DNA from 2 places in the Pseudoflavonifractor hominis genome. Region 2 is predicted to be linked to the other one. Evidence: a T-box and tRNA genes for the amino acid it is inferred to sense, from the RefSeq annotation. Region 2 holds a T-box; the other holds one or more tRNA genes.
The links. The T-box of region 2 lies ahead of H8S34_RS04990 (glycine--tRNA ligase). A T-box ahead of a tRNA ligase gene usually reads a tRNA of that ligase, here a tRNA-Gly.
Positions count from the first base shown of each region.

Region 1: it encodes a tRNA-Gly, which carries the amino acid that the T-box ahead of H8S34_RS04990 (glycine--tRNA ligase) is inferred to sense. The anticodon was not compared.

Region 1 covers NZ_JACOPR010000011.1:24,804-36,873, reverse strand. Annotated here, with positions in the region: gene H8S34_RS13855 (peptide ABC transporter substrate-binding protein) at 297-2,015, shown strand; gene H8S34_RS13850 (transporter substrate-binding domain-containing protein) at 2,297-3,145, shown strand; gene H8S34_RS13845 (amino acid ABC transporter permease) at 3,248-3,943, shown strand; gene H8S34_RS13840 (amino acid ABC transporter ATP-binding protein) at 3,930-4,652, shown strand; gene H8S34_RS13835 (DAK2 domain-containing protein) at 4,712-6,397, opposite strand; gene H8S34_RS13830 (Asp23/Gls24 family envelope stress response protein) at 6,432-6,782, opposite strand; gene H8S34_RS13825 (hypothetical protein) at 6,963-7,151, shown strand; gene H8S34_RS13820 (GreA/GreB family elongation factor) at 7,219-7,722, shown strand; gene H8S34_RS13815 (helix-turn-helix domain-containing protein) at 7,788-8,225, opposite strand; tRNA gene H8S34_RS13810 (tRNA-Gly) at 8,290-8,365, opposite strand; tRNA gene H8S34_RS13805 (tRNA-Gly) at 8,470-8,545, opposite strand; gene H8S34_RS13800 (hypothetical protein) at 8,613-9,692, opposite strand; gene H8S34_RS13795 (lactate utilization protein) at 9,727-10,317, opposite strand; gene H8S34_RS13790 (YitT family protein) at 10,352-11,221, opposite strand; gene H8S34_RS13785 (DNA gyrase subunit A) at 11,252-12,070, opposite strand, start outside.
Region 2 covers NZ_JACOPR010000002.1:452,256-464,325, reverse strand. Annotated here, with positions in the region: gene gpr (GPR endopeptidase) at 136-1,044, shown strand; T-box leader at 1,122-1,344, shown strand; gene H8S34_RS04990 (glycine--tRNA ligase) at 1,451-2,872, shown strand; gene H8S34_RS04985 (hypothetical protein) at 3,040-4,317, shown strand; gene H8S34_RS04980 (pentapeptide repeat-containing protein) at 4,349-5,002, shown strand; gene H8S34_RS04975 (DUF4179 domain-containing protein) at 5,058-6,125, opposite strand; gene H8S34_RS04970 (RNA polymerase sigma factor) at 6,122-6,598, opposite strand; gene lepA (translation elongation factor 4) at 7,170-8,978, opposite strand; gene H8S34_RS04960 (helix-turn-helix domain-containing protein) at 9,126-9,827, opposite strand; gene pta (phosphate acetyltransferase) at 10,077-11,054, shown strand; gene H8S34_RS04950 (aminotransferase class I/II-fold pyridoxal phosphate-dependent enzyme) at 11,235-12,070, shown strand, end outside.

The DNA of each region.
Region 1 (12,070 bases), on a different contig from region 2:
GTGACTATTTTGCAGAGAATTTTGTTGCATCCAATGGAGTGTCATTGTATTTAAATGCAGAATCCGCGCGGAAAGGCGAAGAAAACCCGAGTTTTCTTCGCCTTTCCTTCCTATTACGGGTTAACAATTTTGAAACATTTTACTTTACAAGAGTAATGCACCGTGGTATAATCAGCCTCGGATTCCACCGAAACGCTTTTGTGGAAGAACATCTGTCCGGCTGAACAGGACAGAAGATGACCGTGTATCACGCTGGAAAGGCGAGAGGATACAAAAAAACTTTGGAGGTTTTCGCAATGAAGAAGACGAAACTTCTGGCTCTGGGCCTGTCGGTCGCCATGACCGCCTCCCTACTGGCCGGATGCGGCGGCACTGAGACGGCTCCCACCGGGACCACTGCTCCTGAGAACAGCGGCGCTCCCGCTGCCGAAGGCGTCAGCATGAGCGTCTGTGTGGCCAGTGAGCCCGAGACCATGGACCCTGCTCTGAACCGTACCGTGGACGGCGGCATCATGGCCCATCACCTGTTTGAGAACCTGTACAAGTGGGTGGACAGCGCCGAGGGCAACAACCCCGACGGCGGCGCCACCGCCGTTCTGGACCTGGGCATGGCCGCGGAGGAGCCCGAGGTGGTCGAGAATGCCGACGGCACCTACACCTGGACCTTCAAGCTGCGTGAGGACGCCAAGTGGTCCGACGGTCAGGCTGTGACCGCCAACGACTTCGTGTATGCCTGGCAGCGCCTGGTCAACCCCGAGCTGGCTGCTCCCTACAACTACATCATCGACATGGTGGTCAACGCTGTGGAGATCCGCAACGGTGAGAAGGATCCCTCCGAGCTGGGCGTCTCTGCTCCCGACGAGCACACCTTCGTGGTCAACCTGACCTACAACTGCCCCTACTTCAAGGAGATCTGCGCCTTCCCCTGCACCATGCCTCTGCGTCAGGACGTGGTAGAGGGCAACGCCAACTGGACTCAGGATCCCGCTACCTACATCTCCAACGGCCCCATGAAGCTGGAGTCTTGGTCTCACAACGCTGAGATCGTCATGGTTCCCAACGAGAACTACTATGACGCTGCCAGCGTGACCGTGAGCAAGCTGACCTTCAAGCTGATGGACGACACCCGCGCCATGCTGACTGCCTTCAACAATGGCGAGCTGGACTTCGTCAACAACGTCCCCGTGGACGAGACCGCCACCCTGCTGGCCAACGGCTCCCTGATCGCCGGTGACTACCTGGGCACCTACTACGTGGACTTCAACAACTCCAAGGCTCCCTTCGACGATCCCCGCGTGCGTCAGGCCTTCAACCTGGCCATTAACCGCAACTACATCGTGGAGAACGTGAGCCAGGTGGGCGAGATCCCCGCCGACGGCTGGGTGCCCTACGGCGTGTATGACGCTGCTGGCCCCGACGGCGATGACTTCCGCACCACCGGCGGCACCTACTGGAGCGTTGCCGAGGAGGACTACGAGGCCAACTGCGAGAAGGCTCGCCAGCTGCTGGCTGAGGCTGGCTATCCCGACGGCGCCGGCTTCCCCGCTGTCACCTACCTCTACAACACCGACGACAAGCACAGCGCCATCGCTGAGGCCCTCCAGTCCATGTGGAAGGATGTCCTCAACGTGGACGTGACCCTGAACAACCAGGACTGGAACGTGTTCCTGTCCACCCGCAGCGAGGGTAACTACAACATCTGCCGCGACGGCTGGATCAGCGACTACAACGATCCCGTGTCCTTCCTGGATATGTTCATGACCGGCAACGGCAACAACAACGCTCACTACTCCAACCCCGAGTATGACAAGATCATGACCGAGGTTCTGAGCGACTCCGATGCCGCGGGCCGTATGGAGCTCATGCATCAGGCTGAGGATATGCTGATGGAGCAGGATTGCGCCATCGCTCCCCTGTACTTCTACACCCAGCCCTACATGATCAACAGCGATCTCAACGGCATGTACTACACCCCCCTGGGCTTCTTCGTGTTCACCCACGTGACCTCCAAGTAAGACCTGAGGGCTGTATAAAACCTGCATAAGAATGAAAACGGCGAGGCCAGTGGCTTCGCCGTTTTCTGCTAGAAAATGTCATACATATCCAGAATACGGTCTGATTGTCGACACGATGCACAAGAGAACGGGCGGGAAGAAAGCAGACTTGGTCATATTCATAAATATGCAAAAAAGACTTGCATTTTCATGAATATGGTGTATAATCATAGCATATCAATCCAACACCGGCCGGCACGGGAAAGACTGGCCGCGAGTTGCTCATGAAGGAGAAGATGAATATGAAAAAGTTCTTTGCTCTTGGTATGGCCGCGGCGCTCTCTCTGAGCCTGCTGGCCGGCTGCGGCAGCACTTCCAGCACCCCCAGCGCCAATCCTGGCGCCGCCAGCCCTGCGCCCACCGAGGAGACCGGAAACACCTGGACCTCTGTGGAGGATCTGAAGGGTAAGAAGATCGCTGTGCAGGAGGGCACCACCGGCAACGATATTGCCAAGGAGATCGAGGGTGCCGAGGTCAGCGCCTTCAAGGCTGCCACCGCCTGCGCGATGGAGCTCATCAACGGCCGGGTGGACTGCATCATCATCGACACCAATCCTGCCCAGTCTCTGGTGAACGCCAACCCCGACAAGCTGCAGCTGCTGGACTTCCCCGCCTCGGAGGAGAGCGAGACCTACGCCATCGCCACCCAGAAGAATGAGGAGGGCGCGGCTCTGGCTGAGGAGTTCAACGCCGCTATGGAGACTCTGAAGGAGAATGGTACCTTTGACGCCCTGGTGGCTAAGTACATCTCCAAGGAGGAGGACGCCACCCTGCCTGAGCTCGCCCCTGTGGAGAATCCCAAGGGCACTCTGGTGATGGGCACCAACTGTGAGTTTGAGCCCTTTGAGTACCTGACCAGCGACGGCCAGCCCACTGGCTTTGATGTGGATTATGTGAAGTACCTGTGCGCCGAGATGGGCTATGAGGTGACCGTGGAGAACATGGACTTTGACGCCCTGATCCCCGCCCTCCAGTCCGGCCGGATCGACTTCATCGCCGCCGGCCTCACCAAGAATCCCGAGCGTGAGGAAAACGCCAACTTCACCAACGGCTACTATGAGGCGGTCCAGTCCATCGTGGTGGCCAAGTAAGAACACAGTCTGAATCAGGGAAGCCTGCGCCGCTCGGATTGGCGCAGGCTCTCCTGCGCTTTTGAATCTTTCCAAAACAGAGAAAAAGGAGGCGGTATCCCCATGGATATCCTGAATTGGTTTGCGGATTTCGGGGACAAGCTCTACCAGGCATTCCTCTTTGAGGACCGCTGGAAGCTCTACCTGGACGGCATGGGCGTCACACTGGGCATCACCCTGGGCGCGATTCTCATCAGTACGGTGCTGGGCATGGTGCTGTGTCTCATGAAGCTCTCCAAGCACGCGGTGCTGCGGGGGCCTGCCAAGGCCTACATCGACATCATCCGGGGGATCCCCGTGGTGGTGCAGCTGCTCATCATGTACAATGTCATCCTGCTGGATGTGACAGACAACAAGATGGTGGTGGCCATCATTGCCTTTGGTCTGAACTCCTCGGCCTATATGGCGGAGATCTACCGCTCGGGCATCAACGCCGTGGAGAAGGGGCAGATGGAGGCCGGGCGCTCCCTGGGACTGACCCAGGCGCAGACCATGTGGCACATCATCTTCCCCCAGGCCCTCAAGAACTGCCTGCCCACCTATACCAGCGAATTCATCGTCCTGGTGAAGGAGACCGCCGTGGTAGGCTATATCGCCCTGGTGGACCTGACCAAGGTCTACTCCTCGGTACAGAGCATGACCTATGACGCCTTTGGCCCGCTATTTATCATTGCGGTGGCCTACTTCTGCATCACCAAGGTCCTTGCCGTCATTTTCGCTGCTATGGAAAGGAGGCTGTGCGCCAGTGATCGACGTTAAGAATCTGTCCAAGTCTTTTGGACACACCCACGTGCTCAAGAACATCAATGAGCACATCTATCCCGGCGAAAAGGTGGTCATTATCGGGCCCTCCGGCTCGGGTAAATCCACCTTCCTGCGCTGCCTCAACCTGCTGGAGACGCCCACTGAGGGCACCATCTCCTTTGAGGGGACGGTCATCAACGATCCCAAGACCGACATCAACGCCATCCGCCGGCAGATGGGCATGGTCTTCCAGCATTTCAATCTCTTCCCCAATATGACCATTCGGAAAAATATCACCCTGGCACCGGTCCAGACCAAGCGTATGGGCCAGGAGGAGGCCGATGAGACCGCCCTCAAGCTCCTGGATCGGGTAGGACTGAAGGATAAGGCAGAAGCCTATCCCAACCAGCTCTCCGGCGGTCAGAAGCAGCGTATCGCCATCGTGCGGGCGCTGGCCATGAAGCCCAAGGTGATGCTCTTTGACGAGCCCACCTCCGCCCTGGACCCCGAGATGGTGGGTGAGGTGCTGGACGTCATGAAGGAATTGGCTAACGAGGGTATGACCATGGTGGTGGTCACCCATGAGATGGGCTTTGCCCGCGAGGTGGCCTCCCGGGTGCTCTTCATGGATGGCGGCAACATCCTGGAGCAGAACACGCCGCAGGAGTTCTTTGCCAACCCTAAGGAAGCCCGCACCATCGAATTTCTCTCCAAGGTACTGTAAAGAAAAGGCCCCGGACATCCTGATGGATGTCCGGGGCCTTTGTCATGTTCTGTATGGAGTTATTCCGCAGAGATCATATAGTAGTAGACGGGCTGACCGCCGGAGAGCAGGTTGACCTCGGCGTTGGGACAGGCCGATTGGAAGATGGAGAGCGCACGCTGGGCATCCTCCTCGGTCACATCAGAGCCATAGAAGATGCTGATAAATTCCGCGTTCTGCTGGGGCTCCGCCTGGGCCAGACGCTCCAGCAGGGCGTCCAGATTCCGGTCGGTGCCGAAGAGCTGATGCTCTGCCAGGGCCAGATAGTCGCCCTGCTTGATGGCAAAGCCGTCAAAATCCGAATCCCGGGCGGCATAGGTGATCTCGCTGGTGGCCACGCGGCCAAAGGCCTCGGTCATGGCGGCGATGTTCTCCTCTTCGCCGGCGTCCGGGTCCATGGAGAGCAGGGCAGAGATGCCCTGGGGCACTGTCTTAGTGGGGAGGACCACCACCTTTTTGTCCTCGGCCAGGGGGATACACTGCTGGGCAGCCATGATGATGTTGCCGTTGTTGGGCAGAACGAAGACGATCTCGGCAGGGGTCTTGTCGATCTCCCGCATGATGTCATCGGTGGAGGGGTTCATGGTCTGACCGCCCGAGATGATGCCGTCCGCGCCCAGATCGGCAAAGACGGCGGCCAGTCCCTCGCCGGCGCACACGGCCACCACGCCATACTTCTTCTCAGGGGCGGCCTTGGCGGGGGCGGAAGAGCAACCCTGCTCCAGCTCGGCCTCCACCGCGTCCAGATCGTCGGTGCTCTGGACATGCTTGCCGGCGGCCAAATCCTCGGCCTGGGTGCGCATGTTCTCAATCTTGGCCAGCTCCAGCACGCCGTACTTCTGGGCCTCGTTCAGGGCGTCGCCGGGGGTGTTGGTATGGACGTGGACCTTGAAGGCATCATCGTCCTCACCGATGACCAGACTGTCACCGATGCTGTTGAGGTAGGCCTGATAGGGGGTCAGATCCACGTGGCGGTTGGTCTTACGGACGATAAAGACGGTATCAAAGGCAAAGGTAATCTCCTCTTCGCTGAGCGCGGCGAAATCGGCCTTCTCTTTGACGGTGCCCTCGTCCTCGGTCTCGGGCATGGGGAGGCCCCGCAGCTCATCCAGCATGCCCTGGAGGATGACCAGAAAACCCTTGCCGCCGGCATCCACGACGCCGGCCTTTTTCAGGACGGGGTTTTGGTTGATGGTGTCGTCCAGAGCCACATGACCTTCCCGAATGGCGGCCTCCAGCACCACCTCGGGGGTGGCATCCTCCCGGGCGGTAGCGGCCGCCTGGGCAGCGGAGAGACGGGAGACCGTGAGGATGGTGCCCTCGGCGGGCTTCATGACCGCCTTATAGGCGGCGGCCACGCCGAAGTCCAGCGCAATGGCCAGATCCCGGCCGTCGATGGTCTCCTTTTCCTTGACAGCCTTGGCAAAGCCGCGGAAGAGCAGGGAGAGAATAACGCCTGAGTTGCCACGGGCGCCCCGCAGCAGGGCGGAGGCGTTGGTGGAGGCCACCTCACCCACAGTGCCGGCCGGCTTCTTTTTCAGCTCGGTGGCCGCCGTGCCGATGGTCAGGCTCATATTGGTGCCGGTGTCTCCATCGGGCACCGGGAAGACGTTGAGTTCATTGATGTGCTGCTTCTGGCTGTTGATAGCGGCGGCAGCATGAATGAGCATACGGGCCAGCAGCGCCCCGTCGATGGTATCTCTCATGTCGGTGTTCCTTCCTTTCGATGCATAAGGCCGATCAGCCGATGACCATGGAGTCGATGCAGACATCCACGCTCTTGACTTCCACGCCGGTAGTGCGGCTGACGATATAGCGGACCTCACTCATGATGGAGCGGCTGACCGCCATGAGGTTGACCCCGTTGTCCACAATGATGTGCAGTTCAATGGAGACAGTGGAGTCGTCGTTGTATGTGACTTTTACGCCCTTGGACATGGACTCCCGGCGCAAAAGGTGCACCAGACCGTCGGTCTTGGAGCGGATGGCCATGCCCTTCACGCCGTAGCAATTGGTGGCGGCCGCACCGGTGATGTTGGTGAATACCTCACTGCTGATGCGGATCTCGCCCTTTTCGGTCTGCAGCTTCATAAAGGACCTTCCTTTCTATCCGAGCCTAAAACGCGTATGCGCCTGATTTCGGTTCATTGGTTTCTCTATTATATTCTATTTCCGACCAAACTACAAGGGAAAAAGTTTCAGATAATGATTGTAATTTGCCCGAAAAGCGTGTAAACTAGAGCTATCATTTGAGTAAGGAGGGGACGGGATATGAAAATCGCCCGTTTTGTGCTGAAAATTGTGGCTCTCTCTCTGACGGTCGCGGCCAGTGTCTGCTGCATCATTGCATATTGGGATAAGATCGCCGCCTTTTTTGCTGGAATCGGTGAGAAGCTGGAGGCGAAGAAGCCCTGCTGCTGCCACTCTGAGTTTGATGATTACGCCGACTGGGATGACTGAGATTATGCAGTCTGAGGCCGCCCGCAGGGGCGGCCTTTTTCCATAAAATGCGAACAGGAGATCGATCATGCACAACGAGCTGACGAAAAAGGACATACAGATGATGCGGGAAGAGCTGGATTATCGCCGCATCGAACTCCGCCCCAAGCTGTTGGAGGCGGTAAAGGAGGCCCGCGCCTTCGGCGACCTGAGTGAGAACTTTGAATATAAGGCGGCCAAGCAGGAAAAAAATCGGAACGAGAGCCGCATCCGCTTTCTGGAGAATATGATCCGCACAGCGGTGGTCATCACAGATCGGGCGGGGGAGGACGCCGTGGGTCTCTACGACAAGGTAACCGTCTATGTGGAGGAGGATGATGAGACGGAATCCTACCAGATTGTCACCACCATGCGGCAGGATGCGCTTCACGGACTGATCAGCAAGGAGTCCCCGGTGGGCCGGGCCATCCTGGGCAAAAAGGTAGGAGAGCGGGTCCACATCCAGGTCAGTGACGACTATGGCTATGACGTCGTCATCCGCTCCATTGAAAAGGCGGGGGACGACGGCTCCATCCCGCTCAACGGGTTTTAAACAAGAGGGGCGTGTGCCGCAGAATCCCTTCTGCGGCACACGCCCTGTTTGATCTCGGGGACAGCTTATTTTTGCAGGGCCTTGCGGATGAGGTCCTGCCCCTCGGGGGAGCGAAGGGTATCCAATACAATCTTTCGCAGCAGCTCCTGCACCGGCTTGCTGGCCAGCACGGCATCCAGCATGGCGCCCTGGGGCTCCTCCTGCTTGAGACGCTTGGGCTTGGGGGCCGGGGTAGGGGTAAAGCCGGGCTCGTCATCGTTCAGGCTGACGCCGGACATCCAGTCCTCCTGGCGGGTGCGGTCACCGCTCTCCCCCCGGAGATAGAAGAGGGAGACGCCGAAATGGGCAGCCAGCTTCTCCTGCTGTTCTTTGGAGGGAGTCTGACGGCCGGTCTCAAACTTTTCAATGGAGCCCTTGGGGAAGCCCAGGGCGGCCGCCAGCGCGGGGCGGCTCAGATTGGCCTCGGTGCGGAGGGACTCGATGCGCTGTGCCATGGTTACCATCGTAAAAAACCTCCTTGATGGATGGGAGATAAAGAAAAATCCCTCTCCAGATGGAGAGGGATTTTGGAGCAGGTGACGAGGCTCGAACTCGCTACCTCCACCTTGGCAAGGTGGCGCTCTACCAGATGAGCTACACCTGCGAGAGACAAATGATATTATAGGGGAAGAGAGTGGTTTTGTCAAGCATAAATTTTTATTTTTCAAAAAGTAAAAGAAAAATCCCTCTCCAAATGGAGAGGGATTTTGGAGCAGGTGACGAGGCTCGAACTCGCTACCTCCACCTTGGCAAGGTGGCGCTCTACCAGATGAGCTACACCTGCAAGCGACAAATGATATTATAGCCGCAGGGAGGGAAAAAGTCAAGCCTTTTTTTCGTTTTTATGCAGATCAGAGACAAGGGGGGATTTCGTTCCGGTCCCAGGTGTACCCCAGTGCCTCCAATGCGGCATCCGAGAGAAGCAGTACCTCCTCACCGGAGGCGTCCACATGGGCATACTGACCGGGAGAGAGCGTCAATACATTCCAGAAGTGTGGGGCGCCGTCCTTCACACCCTGTACCACCCGGCTCTCCAGTCCGGTCCGGTCGCACAGCAGCTGGAAGGCCAGGGCCATCCCCTCACTATCGGCCTGGTGCTCCACAAGAGCGTCATAGGCGGTGGAGGCGGTGCCCGCCGGGGCATCCGTCACTTGCTGGCGAAGCAGAACGTGGACGGCGCGGCCGCCCTGTGCGCCCGAGAGCTCTCCCAGCGTGTCAGCCAGCAGATCAGCCTGCCGGAGGAGGCTTTGGCTCTTCTGGCGCAGCTCCTCCACCGGGGCGGGATAGGTGAGGAGGATCTCCACAATACGCTCCTGACTGCTTTCCTGGGGATAGAGGGTCACGGTATACTCGGGCATTCCAAAGGCCACCGCCGGGGCGTCATAGTAGGCCTGCTGGATCAGATGGGAGATATGGGCCTCATCCTCCGTAAAGTAGGCCACTTGGAGGACCACCTCGGGGGAGAAAAGAGAGAGCTGCTCCAAAAGGACTTGGCGGATGGCGCTGCTGCCGGTCACGTTTTTGATGCTCTGGATCTGCTCCAGTGTGCGGCGGTAAGTAATGTGGATGGTAGATTCATAGTACTTGACCACCCGCGTGCAGTCATGCTCGATGTAGTCCACCGCATAGGCACCCAGGGGCGCGTCCTTGGCCACCTCCAGGCAGGCGTTGTTGAGATCGGTCTCCACATCGCGGGGGTAGTTGGTCAGACGGATGACCCCGGTCTCCATGCCCTGATTGACAAAATAGAGCACATCGTTGACCAGATCCTGATAGGTCTCGGCCTGGAGGACGTTGGAGTCGTCCGCGGTGACCGGATGTTCCGCATGGGGGGAGACCACCAGATAGCTGCGCTCCAACATGGAGGAACAGCCGCTCAGAGGGACCAGGCCCGCCAGAAGCAGGACGGAGAGGACAAGACGGTTTTTCACAGCGGGTCTCCTTTCTCCCGGCCGGGGAAATGGATCAATAGCCCAGAGATTCGCCCACCAAAATCACTTCGGCGTAGGAAATGGCATTGGGCTTGCGCCAGAGCACGGTGAGGGCCTTACAGATACGCTGGGGGCTGTTGCAGTCATAGCAGCGGTCGCCCTTCACAGCGCAGGGAGTCTGGACGCCCAGCCGCTGGGCATTCTTGGGGGAGGCGATATTCCGGGCCCGCCACAGGGCCTGTTCAAAGCTGCTCTCCACTTTATTGATGCCCACGATGAGATAGAGCTCTTTGTGGCCGTAGATGGTGGAGGCCACCCGGTTGCCGGTGCCGTCGATGTTGATGAGCTCTCCGGTCTCGGCTACGCCGTTGACCGAGGAGAGATAGACCTCCGCTCCGGCAGCCTGCTCATGGGTGCTCCCCGTCCAGTGGGAGTAGAAGGTATTATGGGTGGGCAGACGGTCCACTAGGCCCATGTCCTTGATGGTCATGGAGCCGCCCATGCCAAGGGTGCGGCCGTCCAGCTTGGCGTCCAGATAGTCGGCCGCCTCCTTGGCAGTGTCGAAATAGACGGCGTGGAAGCCGTTCTTCTCCAGGTTTTCACAGAGTTTCTTGATGTCAGCCATAGGTGAGCTCCTCCTTTGTCAGTCGATACGGATGTTACAGGGAATCGTGCTTGTACTCCCGGAAACCGTCTCCCAGCACCTCGTGGGCGTTGCAGACGATGAGGAAGGCGGACGGGTCGATCTCCTTGACCATGCGCCGGAGGGGAACGATCTGCTTTTGCTTGAAGGCGCACAGCAGAACTTTTTTGGGCTCCCCTGACCAGCCGCCCTCCGCGTGGAGGAAGGTCACCCCCCGGTCCATCTCCCGGAAGATGGCCTTGGAGATCTCGTCGGGCTTGCTGGAGATGATATAGGCCACCTTGGCGCTGTCCAGACCATAGAGCACCATATCCATCACAGCGGTGGAAATATAAAGGGAAACCACGCCGTACAGGGCGCTGGACAGGTTGCGGAAAGCCAGGGCCACCGCGGCGATGACCACCAGGTCCACCCCCATGAGGAGCTTACCCATGGGGAGCCAGGAGATCCGGAGCTTGAGCAGGCGGGCAAAGAGATCGGTACCACCCGTTGTGGCCCCCTGGAGCAGAATGATGGCCAGAGAGAGGCCGATCAGGATGCCGCCGAAGATGGTAGCCAGCATGGGGTCCATGGGGGAGAAGGGGACGGCCGCATTGAGCAGGTCCACAAAGATGGAAGAGATAAACATGGCGTAGAGAGAGGAGAGCAGCAGATGCCCGCCCAGCAGACGCCAGCCGAAAAAGAAGAGAGGGACGTTGAGCAGGATCACCAGTACACCGATGGGCGCCCAGGGGAGGGCGGCGTTGATGATCTGGGCAAGGCCGGTGATGCCGCCGAAACCGATCTCGTTGGGGGCGTAACACCAGTCAAAGCCCAGAGCATAGGCCGCCGAGGCCACAGTGATCCAGAGATAGGAGAAAAAAAGCTGACGGGCTTTCTGCTTCATGGGAATTACCTCGTTTCCTTGTCAGACATATCAGAGGATGGAGAGCTGTTCCTCCCCCCGGTCCTCCTCCTTGAGAAGGGCGCCGGCGGCGGGAAGGGCCCGGGGACGGTAGCGGCTCACCTGAACCACGGTGGTCTCCTCCAGCGGGAGGACCTTTTCCACCTTATATTTGGGCTTGAGGGTCATGACCGCCACACCCTGGGTAGAGCGGGTGGACTTAGGGGCCAGAACCGAGGTGTGGAAGATCAGGCAGCGGCCCTCACTGGAAAAGACGGCCAGCTCCCGGTCCTCGGAAAGCAGCAGCGCGGCGGCCAGGGGAGATTTGTCAGAGTAGGCTCCGGTCAGACGCTTGCGGCGGGTCTGGGTCTTGTAGGAGGCGAGCTCCACCCGTGCCACCTTGCCGTTCTGGAAGAAGAAGAGCAGGTGCCCGGTGTAGTCACTGGTGATGCAGGCCCACACCACGCTCTCCCCGGCGTCCATGCCCAGGCGGGTGGGCAGATACTCGCCCAGGACGCTGGCCTTGGTGTCTGCAAAGTCGGAGAGACGGGTCTTGTAGCACTGCTGCCGGTCGGTAAAGACCAACAGCTCGTCCCGATTGTTCCCCTCCCACTGGAGGAAGGGACCGTCTCCCTCCTTGTACTTCTGCTCCCCGCTCATGCGCAGGGACTGAGGGGTGATCTTCTTGAAGTATCCCTCCAGAGAGAGGAAGGCATGCACCGGATAGTCGGGGATCTCCTCCTCCGGGTCGGGGCGGGTCTCATTGGAGTAGTCGTAGAGGATCTCCGTGCGGCGGGGAAGGGCGTATTTCTTCTTTACCGCCTGGAGCTCCCCGATGATGACCTTTTTGAT
Region 2 (12,070 bases):
TATATTTTAGCAGGCAATTGGGAAAAATGCAACTAGTAAATTGAATTTTTTTCGGAAAATTTTAGGTCGTAGTCCCCTTTCCGGTTTTATTGGGAACGGAATAGGGATAAAACACCAGATATAGGGGGAAGGCATATGTTACAGCGACGGACCGACCTGGCCGTGGAGGCCCACGACCTCTGGAAAGAGAGCGCCGCCCGGGAGACTGCGCTTCCGGGCGTGAGGGCCCGGGACGACACCCGGGAGGGCTACCCGGTCACCCGGGTGGAGATCCTGGACCATCAAGGGGCCCGGGCCCTGGGCAAGCCCGAGGGGCAATATGTGACTCTGGAGCTCTCCGGCCTGGAGCGGCGGGAGCCGGAGGCCCTTCCCCGGGCGGTGCGGGCCATCGCGGCGGAACTGACTGCCCTGCTGGGCTCCCTGCCCGCTCAAGTGCCGGTGCTGGTGGTGGGACTGGGCAACCGGGCCATCACCCCCGATGCCATCGGCCCCAAAACGGTGGAGCACACCCTGGTCACCCGCCATCTGGTCTCGGGCGCGCCGGAGCACTTTGCCGCCTTCCGCCCGGTGGCCGCCCTGGCGGCCGGCGTGCTGGGCACTACCGGCGTGGAGAGCGGTGAGCTGGCCCGGGCGGTGGCCGAGCGCATCCGCCCCTCCTGCATCATCGCGGTGGACGCACTCGCCTCCCGGAGCCTGAAGCGGGTGTGCCGGACCGTTCAGCTTTCCGACACCGGTATCTCCCCCGGTTCCGGGGTGGGCAATCACCGGCACGCCCTGGACCGCTCCACGCTGGGGGTGCCTGTACTGGCGGTGGGCGTGCCCACCGTGGTGGATGCCGCCACCCTGGCCGCCGACGTGCTCTCCGAGGCTGGGGGCGCCGATCTGGATCCGGAGACCCTTATGGGCGCCGGGGATGGGCTCATCGTCACCCCCAAGGACATCGACGCCCAGATGGCCGATCTCTCCAAGGTGCTGGGATATGCCATCACCCTGGCCCTCCAGCCCCATCTCACCCTGGAGGATGCCGAGCTCTTGCTCAGTTAATCCCCATTTCTCCAAAAACAGCCCCGTTTTCCGGCTTGACGGCCTGAAAAAAAGGTGGTAGAATGTCCCCAACATCGAGCAAGGCATTGACCGGGAAGAGTACGCATGGTCCCGGCCCAAGAGAGAAGCCGTCTGGTGCGAGGCTTCCGAAGGGCTGTGCGGAAGGCACCCGCGAGCCGCGGCCCCAACGGGAAAATTCCCCAGTAGGCGCCGCCGGTCCCCCGCCGTTATTGGGTTTGAGTGCGGAGCGGTTTGCCGCTTCGAATTCAGGTGGAAACACGGACTTTGTTCGCCCTGAGCCGAAATCGGCTCAGGGCGTTTTTTCATCCGCCGCTTCCCTTCAAACCGTGCCGTCGGGGTCCCCCTTTCTTTCCCTAAAAACAACAAGCGAAGGAGTTTGATCTGTATGAAGAACACCGAAAAGACCATGGAAAAAATCGTCGCCCTGTGTAAGGGCCGCGGCTTTGTCTTTGCCGGCAGTGAGATCTACGGCGGCCTGGCCAACACCTGGGACTACGGCCCTCTGGGCGTAGAGCTCAAGAACAACGTGAAGAAGGCCTGGTGGAAAAAGTTTGTCCAGGAAAACCACTACAACGTGGGCCTGGATGCCGCCATCCTGATGAATCCCCAGGTGTGGGTGGCCTCCGGCCATGTGGGCGGCTTCTCCGATCCTCTGATGGACTGTAAGGAGTGCAAGGAGCGCTTCCGCGCCGACAAGGTCATCGAGGACTGGTGCGCCGAGCACGACTTCACCCTGCCCAAGCCGGTGGACGCCCTCTCCCAGGCCGAGATGAAGGCCTTTGTGGATGAGCACCAGATCCCCTGCCCCTCCTGCGGCAAGCATAACTGGACCGACATCCGCCAGTTCAACCTGATGTTCAAGACCTTCCAGGGCGTCACCGAGGATGCCAAGAACACCGTCTATCTCCGTCCCGAGACCGCCCAGGGCATCTTTGTCAACTTCCAGAACGTCCAGCGCACCACCCGTAAGAAGCTGCCCTTCGGCGTGTGCCAGGTGGGCAAGTCCTTCCGCAACGAGATCACCCCGGGCAACTTCACCTTCCGCACCCGTGAGTTCGAGCAGATGGAGCTGGAGTTCTTCTGCCAGCCCGGCACCGAGCTGGAGTGGTTCAACTACTGGAAGCAGTTCTGCCACCAGTGGCTGCTGGACCTGGGCATGAAGGACGAGAACCTGCGCCTGCGCGACCATGACCCGGAGGAGCTCTCCCACTACTCCAACGCCACCACCGACTTCGAGTTCGTCTTCCCCTTCGGCTGGGGCGAGCTGTGGGGCGTGGCCAGCCGCACCAACTTCGACCTGACCCAGCATCAGAACACCTCCGGCAAGGATATGACCTACTTCGACCAGGAGAAGAACGAGCACTATATCCCCTACGTCATCGAGCCCTCCCTGGGCGCCGATCGCGTGACCCTGGCCTTCCTCATCGACGCCTACGACGAAGAGGTGGTGGACGCCGCGAAGAACGATGTGCGCACCGTCCTGCGCCTCCATCCCGCTCTGGCCCCCTTCAAGTGCGCGGTGCTCCCCCTGTCCAAGAAGCTGGGCGACAAGGCCATGGAGATCCGCGACATGCTGGCCAAGGACTTTATGGTGGACTACGACGAGGCCGGCTCCATCGGCAAGCGCTACCGCCGTCAGGACGAGATCGGCACTCCCTTCTGTGTCACCGTGGACTTCCAGACCGTGGGCACCGACACCGAGGAGGCTGACCACTGCGTCACCGTCCGCGACCGCGACACCATGGAGCAGGTGCGTATGCCCATCTCCGAGCTGAAGGCCTATCTGGCTGAGAAGATGGCGTTTTAAGAAGCTTTGAGCGGCCCCCCGCAGAGATCTGCGGGGGGCTTATTTTGCTTTTGAAATCCGGCCACCTATTCGTCGGGCGCACTTTTGTTACCCTTTTGTTCTGGTTCTCTCCTCCAATCCATGATATGATGCACCTGTAAGGATCCATCTCAGGAAAGGAGGCTCTTATGAAACGACTGCTCTCTTGCGCTCTGCTTGTGCCGGTTCTGCTCCTGCCGGCCCAGGCCAACTCGGCTCCCACCCGCTGGGAGGGCTCTCCCGGCTCAGAGGTGCTCTCCGTGGAGGAGAACTGTCCCATTTCGGTCACCCATGAGGATCTCGCCTTTCAGATCGACCAGGGGGACTCCTACTCACTGGAGGCCCAGGTCACCGCCCGCTATCAGATGGAGAATCCCACGGAGGAGGGCCGGGCAGTCCAGATGGCCTTTTCCCTGGAGGAGTCCGTGTGGGATTTTGACCCCGCCAGCGTGTCCATCACCGCCGACGGACGCGCCCTCCCCTTTCAGCTGATCTGGGACGGCGTATCCCCCGACTATCAGCCTCAGACCTTTGACCCGGACCAGACCGGTACGCTTTGCACCTTTATCCTCACGCCCACCCAGGACGGAAGCGACAACACCCTCACTCTCCCTGCCTCCGGCGGGCGTATGTGGGTGACCTATGACGGCATCCACTCCTATTCCGGGGAGGAGGACGGCTCCGTGACCCTGGGTACCAGTGAGAAGGCCACTGTCCTGGTCTTCGGTCTGAATGGAGCGCCGGACTATACCGTCTCGGGCAATTATACCGTGACCACGGAGGAGCTGCCCTTCCGCACCGTTTTTCAGTCCTATCTGGAGGAACGGTATGGGACCCGCTTTGCCGGGCATATGGATTCCATCCAGGCCCTCAAATACCGCCAGCTGGAGGAGTTGTGGGAATCCTGGGAAAACAATCCCATCCTTCTGGCTGAATGGATCGAAAATTCCGATCCCTCCGCCCTGCCCCTTCAGTTCCTCTACACGGTAGACTTTCCTCCGGAGAGCACCGTGGAGGTGGCCGTGACCTACACCACCCGGAGCGACGGCGTGCGGAAGGGTACCGCCGACTGGCAGCACACCTTTACCTATCTTCTCTCGCCCGCCCGGCACTGGGCGGACTTCGGTACCCTGGATCTCACAGTGGACGCCGGGGAAAGCGGCTATCCCTATGTCATCCACTCCTCCCTTCCTCTGGAGGAGCAGCCAGACGGCTCCTACACCGCCCATACCCAGGGTCTGCCCGAAGAGGACCTCTCCTTTACCCTCTACTCCGCGCCCCAGCTCTCCCTCTCCGACCGGGTAACCTCCTCCCTGGGGATCACCACCTATACCCTGGCCTTCTTCCGTCTCCTCCTGGTACCCCTGGTCCTCCTGCTTGCCCTAATCGTCTTTCTGGTCTGGCGGCGGCGCAGACGCCGCAAATAATTTACCCCATACCTTCTTCGGAGGTCGTCCCATGAAACTCTTGTCCCCATCCCTCCCGCAAAACCTCTCTCCCGCCCCTGATTTCTCCATACAGGCTGCCCACAGCGTGGAAACGCAGGAGCCCCTCTCCGGTCTTCTGGTGGAGCACGCCCTTCTCACCGGGGCCGACCTCTCCGGTCTGACCCTGGAGGGGGTGCGCTTTCAGGGCTGCCGGTTTCTGGAGTGCGACTGTTCCCACTGGGAGATGACTGACGTGGTCTTTCAGGACTGCGACCTCTCGGGCAGCACCTTTGCCGACGGGATCTGGTGCCGGGTGGCACTGGAGGACTGCCGGGCCCTGGGGACCGCCTTCCAGCAGTGCGGGCTCCAGCATGTGTCCTTCCGGGGCTGCAAGCTCTCCTATGCCAACTTTACCGCCCAGCGGGTGAAGGGGGGACTGTGGAGCGGCTGTGACCTCTCTCAGGCCTCCATGGCCTCCTGTGTGTGGAAGGGTGTGGCATACTCGGAATGCAACCTCACCGGGGTGCGCTTCTTTCACACCCCGCTGGCGGGGGTGGATCTCACCACCTGCCGCCTGGAGGGGCTGATCCTCTCGGACGCCGGAGAGGAGCTCCGGGGCGTCATCGTGGACCGCTGGCAGGCCGGAGAGCTGGCCCGGCGGCTGGGCATTGTCATCCGGGAATAAAGAACGTCCCCCGGGCAGACGGAAAACGGTCTGTCCGGGGGACATTTTTTCGGGGTCATTCTCCCTGCGCGAGGGGGAAGGTCAGATCGGCCACCGTGATGCTCTCGATCTCCTCCAGCGAAAGGACGGAGGAGAAAATATCGCTCTTCTGGCACACCGTCTTACCTCCCTGGGGGGAGATGCTCCCGCCGCTGGAGGTGAGGTCTATGGTGGTGCCGTCCCGCTTGGTCAGTACCACGGGGAGGGACTCCAGATAGCGCAGGGACTCCTCCCGGTCGTGGGCGCTCTGTTGGCCATTCCCTCCGGCGTTGTCCCACTGTACCTCCTGCTGCACGGTGTAGCTCACCTGGAAGGAGAGCGGAGAGAGGACCACCGAGTCCAGCGTGGCCTCCATCCCATTGAGCAGGAAGGACTGTCCAGCCGGAAGACTCACCGAGGTATCCTCAAACTGGAAGGCAAAGCGCATCTTCCACTTTCCCTGGGCCACCGGGGTACTCTTGGTATAGTCATTGTCGGTATAGACCGACAGGTTCCGGAAGGAGGCCCGGGCCGTTCCCGGTGTCAGCGGGGTATCCCCGGTGCGCAGGTCCACATACTGCACCGCATTGTCCTCCGGGTCGGCGTCAAAGAAGTAGGAGGCGCCGTGGCTTCCGCCCTGCTGTCCCACGTCCACATCGGCGCTTTCAAACCGGAGAGGGAGATAGCCGAAGTCATTGGGGGTCAAATCCTCGGCCAGAGGCTTCCCGTCCTCCCGGGCAATGGTATAGACGATGGCGTAGCTGTACCGGTCGCCCACAATGGCGTCGGCCGTGATGACCACGCCGTCCGCCATGTCGCTGGCGCCCACGGGACGGCCGATCCGGTCGATGATCTCCGTCTGTGCGGGAGCGCCGCCGAAGACCTCGGAAAAGGCCTCGCCCGCGCTTTTGAGCACGCCGGTGGCCGCGGCTCCCACCCCAACAGTCAGCACCAGCGCGGCAGCCACGCCCACCGCGGCCATCCGCCGAAGCGGGCGCACCCGATGTACCGGTGCCTGGGACGCCTTCAGGAGACGCTCTGTCATGGCCTCTTTTTCCTCGGGGGTAAAATGCAGTTCATCCATGGACTGATGATAGGTTTTCATGCCAAACCCTCCTGTTCCAGCAGTGTGCGCAGCCGGGAGCGGCCCCGGCTGAGCTGGGTGGATACGGTCGCCGGGTGTTCCCCCAGCATCTGTGCGATCTCCTTGGCGGTATAGCCCTCGTAGTAATAGAGATAAATGACGGCCCGGTATTTGGGCGGAAGGAGCTCCACCGCCGCCAAAAGGCTTCCCTCCTCGGCCTGGGGACAGGCCATCCCGTCGGCCTCCTGGAGATCGGCCCTGGTCCTGTGCCAGTGACTCTTCAGCATATCCTTACAGGCATTTGCCGCCGTGCGGATGATCCATGCCTTCTCATGCTCCGGCGAGTCAAAGGCCCGTGGCTTCTCTAGCAGCTTGAGAAAGACCGTCTGACAGATGTCTTTCGCGTCCTCCCGGCTCTTGAGATAGGTATAGCTCAGCCGCAAGACCAGATCGGAATAGGTCTCCACCAGCCGCTCCGCCTCCTGGCGGCTCAACGTCGGTCTCGTATGCCTCACATCCTTTTCTTCCGTTTCAAAAGCGCTTTCACCTGGAATACGATTCAGGACCGGGAAATCTTTCACGAGGGGGAATCTTTTCTTTTGCTGCCACGCGGGCCGCCTGTTCGGCGGAAACCCCTCTTTCTTTTCGAAAAGAAAGAGGGGAGAAAGAAAACGCCGGAGGGGGAACAGGGATGATTCCCCCTCCGTGCACCCCCGGCGGAGACGGCAGACCAGCGTCCGCAGAAGTGCGTACTCCCGACTTCGACTGCCGTCGGGAGAGAGCAGCTTAAAACACCACCAGGCTCACCAAGTACCTCATAGGCAACCGCCATTGCCTTTGGCCCACCGCACTTTTGCAATTGCAGCGACTTGAGCCCAGCCCGTTGGGGCGTACTTGGAGGGGGCGCCGGGGGATACCTCCCCCGGCCCGTTCTTTCCCACCGCTTTCTTACGGAAAAGAAAGCGGTGCCCCCGCCGGGCAGGCGGTTCCCTCCAAATAGGCGTTCTCTATACCAGCCCCGGAAACCAAAAAGAGAGCCGCCCATCAGGGCGGCTCCCAATCTTCTTATTCCTCGTCCAGCTTGAGCACAGCCATAAAGGCCTCGGTGGGTAGCTGCACCGACCCCAGAGAGCGCATCTTCTTCTTGCCCTCTTTCTGCTTTTCCAGCAGCTTTTTCTTTCGGGTGATGTCGCCGCCGTAGCACTTGGCCAGCACGTCCTTGCGCATGGCCCGGACGGTCTCACGGGCGATGACCTTGCCGCCGATGGCAGCCTGGACCGGCACCTCAAAGAGCTGACGGGGGATGTTGTCCTTGAGCTTCTCGCAGATGCGGCGGGCACGCTTGTAGGCCTTCTCCTTATGCGCGATGAAGGAGAGGGCGTCCACCTGCTCGCCGTTGAGGAGCATATCCACCTTGACCAGCTCGCTGGGCCGGTAGCCCTCTACCTCATAGTCCAGAGAGGCATAGCCCTTGGTGTTGGCCTTCAGGGCGTCAAAGAAATCATAGATGATCTCGTTGAGGGGCATGGAGTAGTGGAGCTCTACCAGATTGGTGTCCAGATACTGCATGTCCTTGAACTCCGCCCGGCGCTCCTGGCACATGGGCATGATATTTCCCACGTAGTCGGGGGGCGCGATGATGGAAACCTTGGCAAAGGGCTCCCGCGCCTCCTCAATGTGGGCGGGGTCCGGGTAGTTGTGGGGATTGTCCACCTGTACCACGGTGCCGTCGGTCTTGGTGATCTCGTAGATGACCGAGGGCAGAGTGGTCACCAGATCCAGGTCGAACTCCCGCTCCAGCCGCTCCTGGATGATCTCCATATGGAGCATGCCCAAAAAGCCGCAGCGGAAGCCGAAGCCCAGGGCGGCGGAGGATTCCGGCTCAAAGGAGAGGGATGCGTCGTTGAGCTGGAGCTTTTCCAGCGCGTCCCGCAGATCGGGGTACTTGGAGCCGTCCTCGGTATACACGCCGCAGTACACCATGGCCTGGGCGGGCCGGTATCCGGGCAGGGGCTCGGCGGCGGGATGCTCCACGCCGGTGATGGTGTCGCCCACCCGGGTGTCCTTCACGTTCTTGATGGAGGCGGTGAAATAGCCCACTTCGCCGGCCGACAGGCTGTCGGTGGGCTCCAGCCCCAGGGGACGCAGGCAGCCGCACTCGATGACCTCGTAGGAGGCACCAGAGGCCATCATCTTGACCTTCATCCCGGTGCGGATGGTGCCCTCCATGACCCGGAAATAGACGATGACTCCCCGATAGGCGTCATACTGGCTGTCAAAGATCAGAGCCTTGAGGGGGGCATCCGGATCGCCCTTGGGGGCGGGGATGTTGTGGACGATGTCCTCCAGCACTGCGTCGATGTTGAGTCCCACCTTGGCCGAGATCTCGGGTGCGTCCATGGCGGGCAGGCCGATGACGTCCTCGATCTCGTGCTTGACCTTCTGGGGGTCGGCGGCGGGCAGATCGATCTTGTTCACCACCGGGCGGATCTCCAGGTCGTGCTCCAGGGCCAGATAGGTGTTGGCCAGGGTCTGAGCCTCGATTCCCTGGGCGGCGTCCACCACCAGGATGGCGCCCTCACAGGCCGCCAGCGAGCGGGAGACCTCATAGTTGAAGTCCACGTGGCCGGGAGTGTCGATGAGATTGAGCTCATATTCCTCCCCATCCTGGGCCTTGTAATTGAGCTTGACCGCCCGGGCCTTGATGGTGATGCCACGCTCCCGCTCCAGATCCATGTTATCCAGCAGCTGGCTCTCCATCTCCCGCTGGGAGACGGCGTCGCACTTCTCGATGAGCCGGTCGGAGAGGGTGGATTTCCCGTGGTCGATATGGGCGATGATACTGAAATTGCGGATCTTGCTCTGGTCGCGCATATACAGAAACCTCCGTCTAAATGTCCGCGCGGGGCCTTTGGGCTCCGGCGGCGTGTATCCCGCCACGGCCGGATGTTCCGCCGTTTTGGAGAGAAAACACCGGCCTTCCGGACACGTTCCGGAGGCCGATGCGGTATTTTATGACCCTTATTTTATCGTTTTCCGCTCCTGGACGCAAGCGGTAATCCGCCCGCCCGTATTGTGGATGATCTGGAGCAGAGACTGGTAGGTGCCCGGATAGTTCTCCATCAGGGCGTCGTGGTTCATGCTGGGGAACTCGCCCTTCTCCCTGCGGTGCTCCTCCAGAGACTCCACATAGGCACACTGGGCGTAGATGAGATCGCTCTGGGCCACGCCCGCGGTAAAGGACAGCGGAGGCACGGCAAAAAAGTCCTCATTCTGGGTGCCGGGTGCCCGGTAGAGATGGCGGAAGAGGGTATAAATGGCGGTGGAGAGATACTCCGCCGCGGCCTTGACCGCCCCCTTGCAGCCCGTCTTACCCAGCAGGTCAAAGAGGACGCTGATGGAGTTGACCAGCAGCTTCTTGTTCAGGGTGGCCACGATGCTCCCGTGGAGCACATTGTCCTTCTCGGTAGAATAGTCATACAGCTCGTCGGGCGAGACGATGGTGGCACCGTTTTTGGTCAGGGTGCGGCCCAGCAGAAAATCCGCCGACACGTTGTAGTAGTCACAGGCCCGCGTCACAAAGGCAAGTCCCGGCTCCCGCACGCCGTTCTCATAGTGGGACAGCAGGGCCTGGCTGATCCCCAGATCCTTGGCCGCGGCGCGCTGGGAGATCCCCTTCTCCTGACGCAGCAGGGAAAGGCAGCGGGAAAAATCCGAATGCATAGTCGATACCCCTCTCAAAATCGCAAAAAAGTAACCAAAAAAGAGGATCTTCCACTCCTGCACAGCAGGTTTTACCGGAGAAATCCAAAAAACAGCGTGTATAGTATAGCGTAGTAAATACAAAAAGTAAAGGGGTATTTTCTTGGATTTTTTCGTTTTTGTCCATTGTGAAGATTCCTGAAAATGGTGTATAATAGGTAACACCATATTTAAACCCCTATGAACCAACTTTATGGAGGCGTTACGACAATGTTTGGCAAGCTAATCGCAAAGCTGAAAGCAAACCCCAAGAAGATCGTCTTTACCGAGGGTACCGATCCCCGCATCCTGGAGGCCAGCGCCCGTCTGCTGGCCGGTACCTGGCTGACCCCCGTGCTGGTGGGCAACCCCGATGAGGTCCGCGCTGCCGCTGAAGAGGCCGGCTTCAACATCCGCGGCGCCGAGATCGTGGATCCCGAGACCTATCCCCGCATGGAGGAGATGGTCCAGAAGATGGTGGAGCTGCGCAAGGGCAAGATGACCGAGGAGCAGGTCCGCGGCTACCTGAAGAAGGGCAACTACTTCGGCACCATGCTGGTGAAGATGGGCGAGGCCGACGCTCTGCTGGGCGGCGCCACCTACTCCACCGCCGACACCGTGCGTCCCGCCCTGCAGCTCATCAAGACCAAGCCGGGCAACAAGATCGTCTCCTCCTGCTTCATCATGGTCCGTCCCTCCGCTACCGGCGGCAACGAGGTCCTGGTGATGGGCGACTGCGCCATCAACATCAAGCCCACCGAGGATGATCTGGTGGAGATCGCCCTGGAGGCCGCTCAGTGCGGCAAGATCTTCGGCGTGGATCCCCAGGTCGCCATGCTGTCCTACTCCACCCTGGGCTCCGGCGCCGGCGAAGACGTGGACAAGGTCCGCAACGCCACCGCCAAGATCCGCGCTGCCGCTCCCGATCTGCCCGTGGAAGGCGAAATCCAGTTCGACGCCGCCGTGTCCCCCAACGTGGCCCGCACCAAGTGCAAGGACTCCAAGGTGGCCGGTCACGCCAACACCTTCATCTTCCCCGACATCAACGCCGGCAACATCGGCTACAAGATTGCCCAGCGTCTGGGCAGCTTCGACGCCTACGGCCCCATCCTGCTGGGTCTGAACGCCCCCATCAACGACCTCTCCCGCGGCTGCAACGCCCAGGAGGTCTACTCCATGGCCATCATCACCGCCGCTCTGGCCGACTAATTTTACACTTTGGGAGCACTCCATTTGGAGTGCTCCCTTTTTCTCTTTTTCAATGGAACATTAGTTTTACACTTTTCCCCCAAGTTTTCCACATGCAAATGTGGAAAACTTTCTTTTCTTTTGGGAAGGGCTGTGCTATAACCATATCAAATGCCATTTTTCTCACAGGAGGTCCCCCCCATGAACCAGACGCCCCTCTGCGATGCCCTGCGCCGCTTTGCCGGACAGCGCCCCCTGCGAATGCACATGCCCGGCCACAAGGGCCACTTTCTCCCCCTGCCGGAGCTCTCCCCCGCCGCGGCCCTGGATGTGACCGAGCTCCCCCCCACCGGCAACCTCTTTGAGTCCGGCGGTCCCATCGAGGCCGCCGAGGCCCTCTGGGCCCGCACCTTTGGCAGCGCACACTGTCTTTTCCTCACCGGCGGCTCCACCCAGGGCGTCCTCTCGGCCTTTACCCTGGCCTGCCGCCCGGGGGACCAGGTCCTGGTGGACCGGGGCTGTCACCGCTCGGCCTTCAACGCCATGGCCCTGTTGGATCTCCACCCCCACTACCTCTTCCGCCCCTGGCTCCGGGAGGGCGAGGTCACCGGCCCCATCTCTCCCCGGGACCTGGAGGAGGCCCTGGAGGCCAACCCCGCTGTCCGGGCCGTGTGCGTCACCTCCCCCACCTACTACGGGGTGTGCTCCGATCTGCCCGCCCTGGCCCGGGTCTGCCATGCCCACGGGGTGCTGCTCCTGGTAGACGGGGCCCACGGGGCCCATCTGCCCTTTCTGGAGGACCGGAGCCTGGCCGCGGCTGACGTGGCGGTGGTCTCGGCCCACAAGACCCTGCCCGCTCCCGGGCAGTCCGCCCTCCTCTTCTCCTCCCGCTTCTCCCTGGACGAGCTGCGCCGGGCGGCCTCCCTCTACGGCAGCTCCTCCCCCTCCTACCCCATGATGGCCGCCCTGGATGCCGCCCGGGCCTGGATGGAGGAGGAGGGCCGCGCCGCTCTCCGGCGCACCGCCGAGCAGGTGGC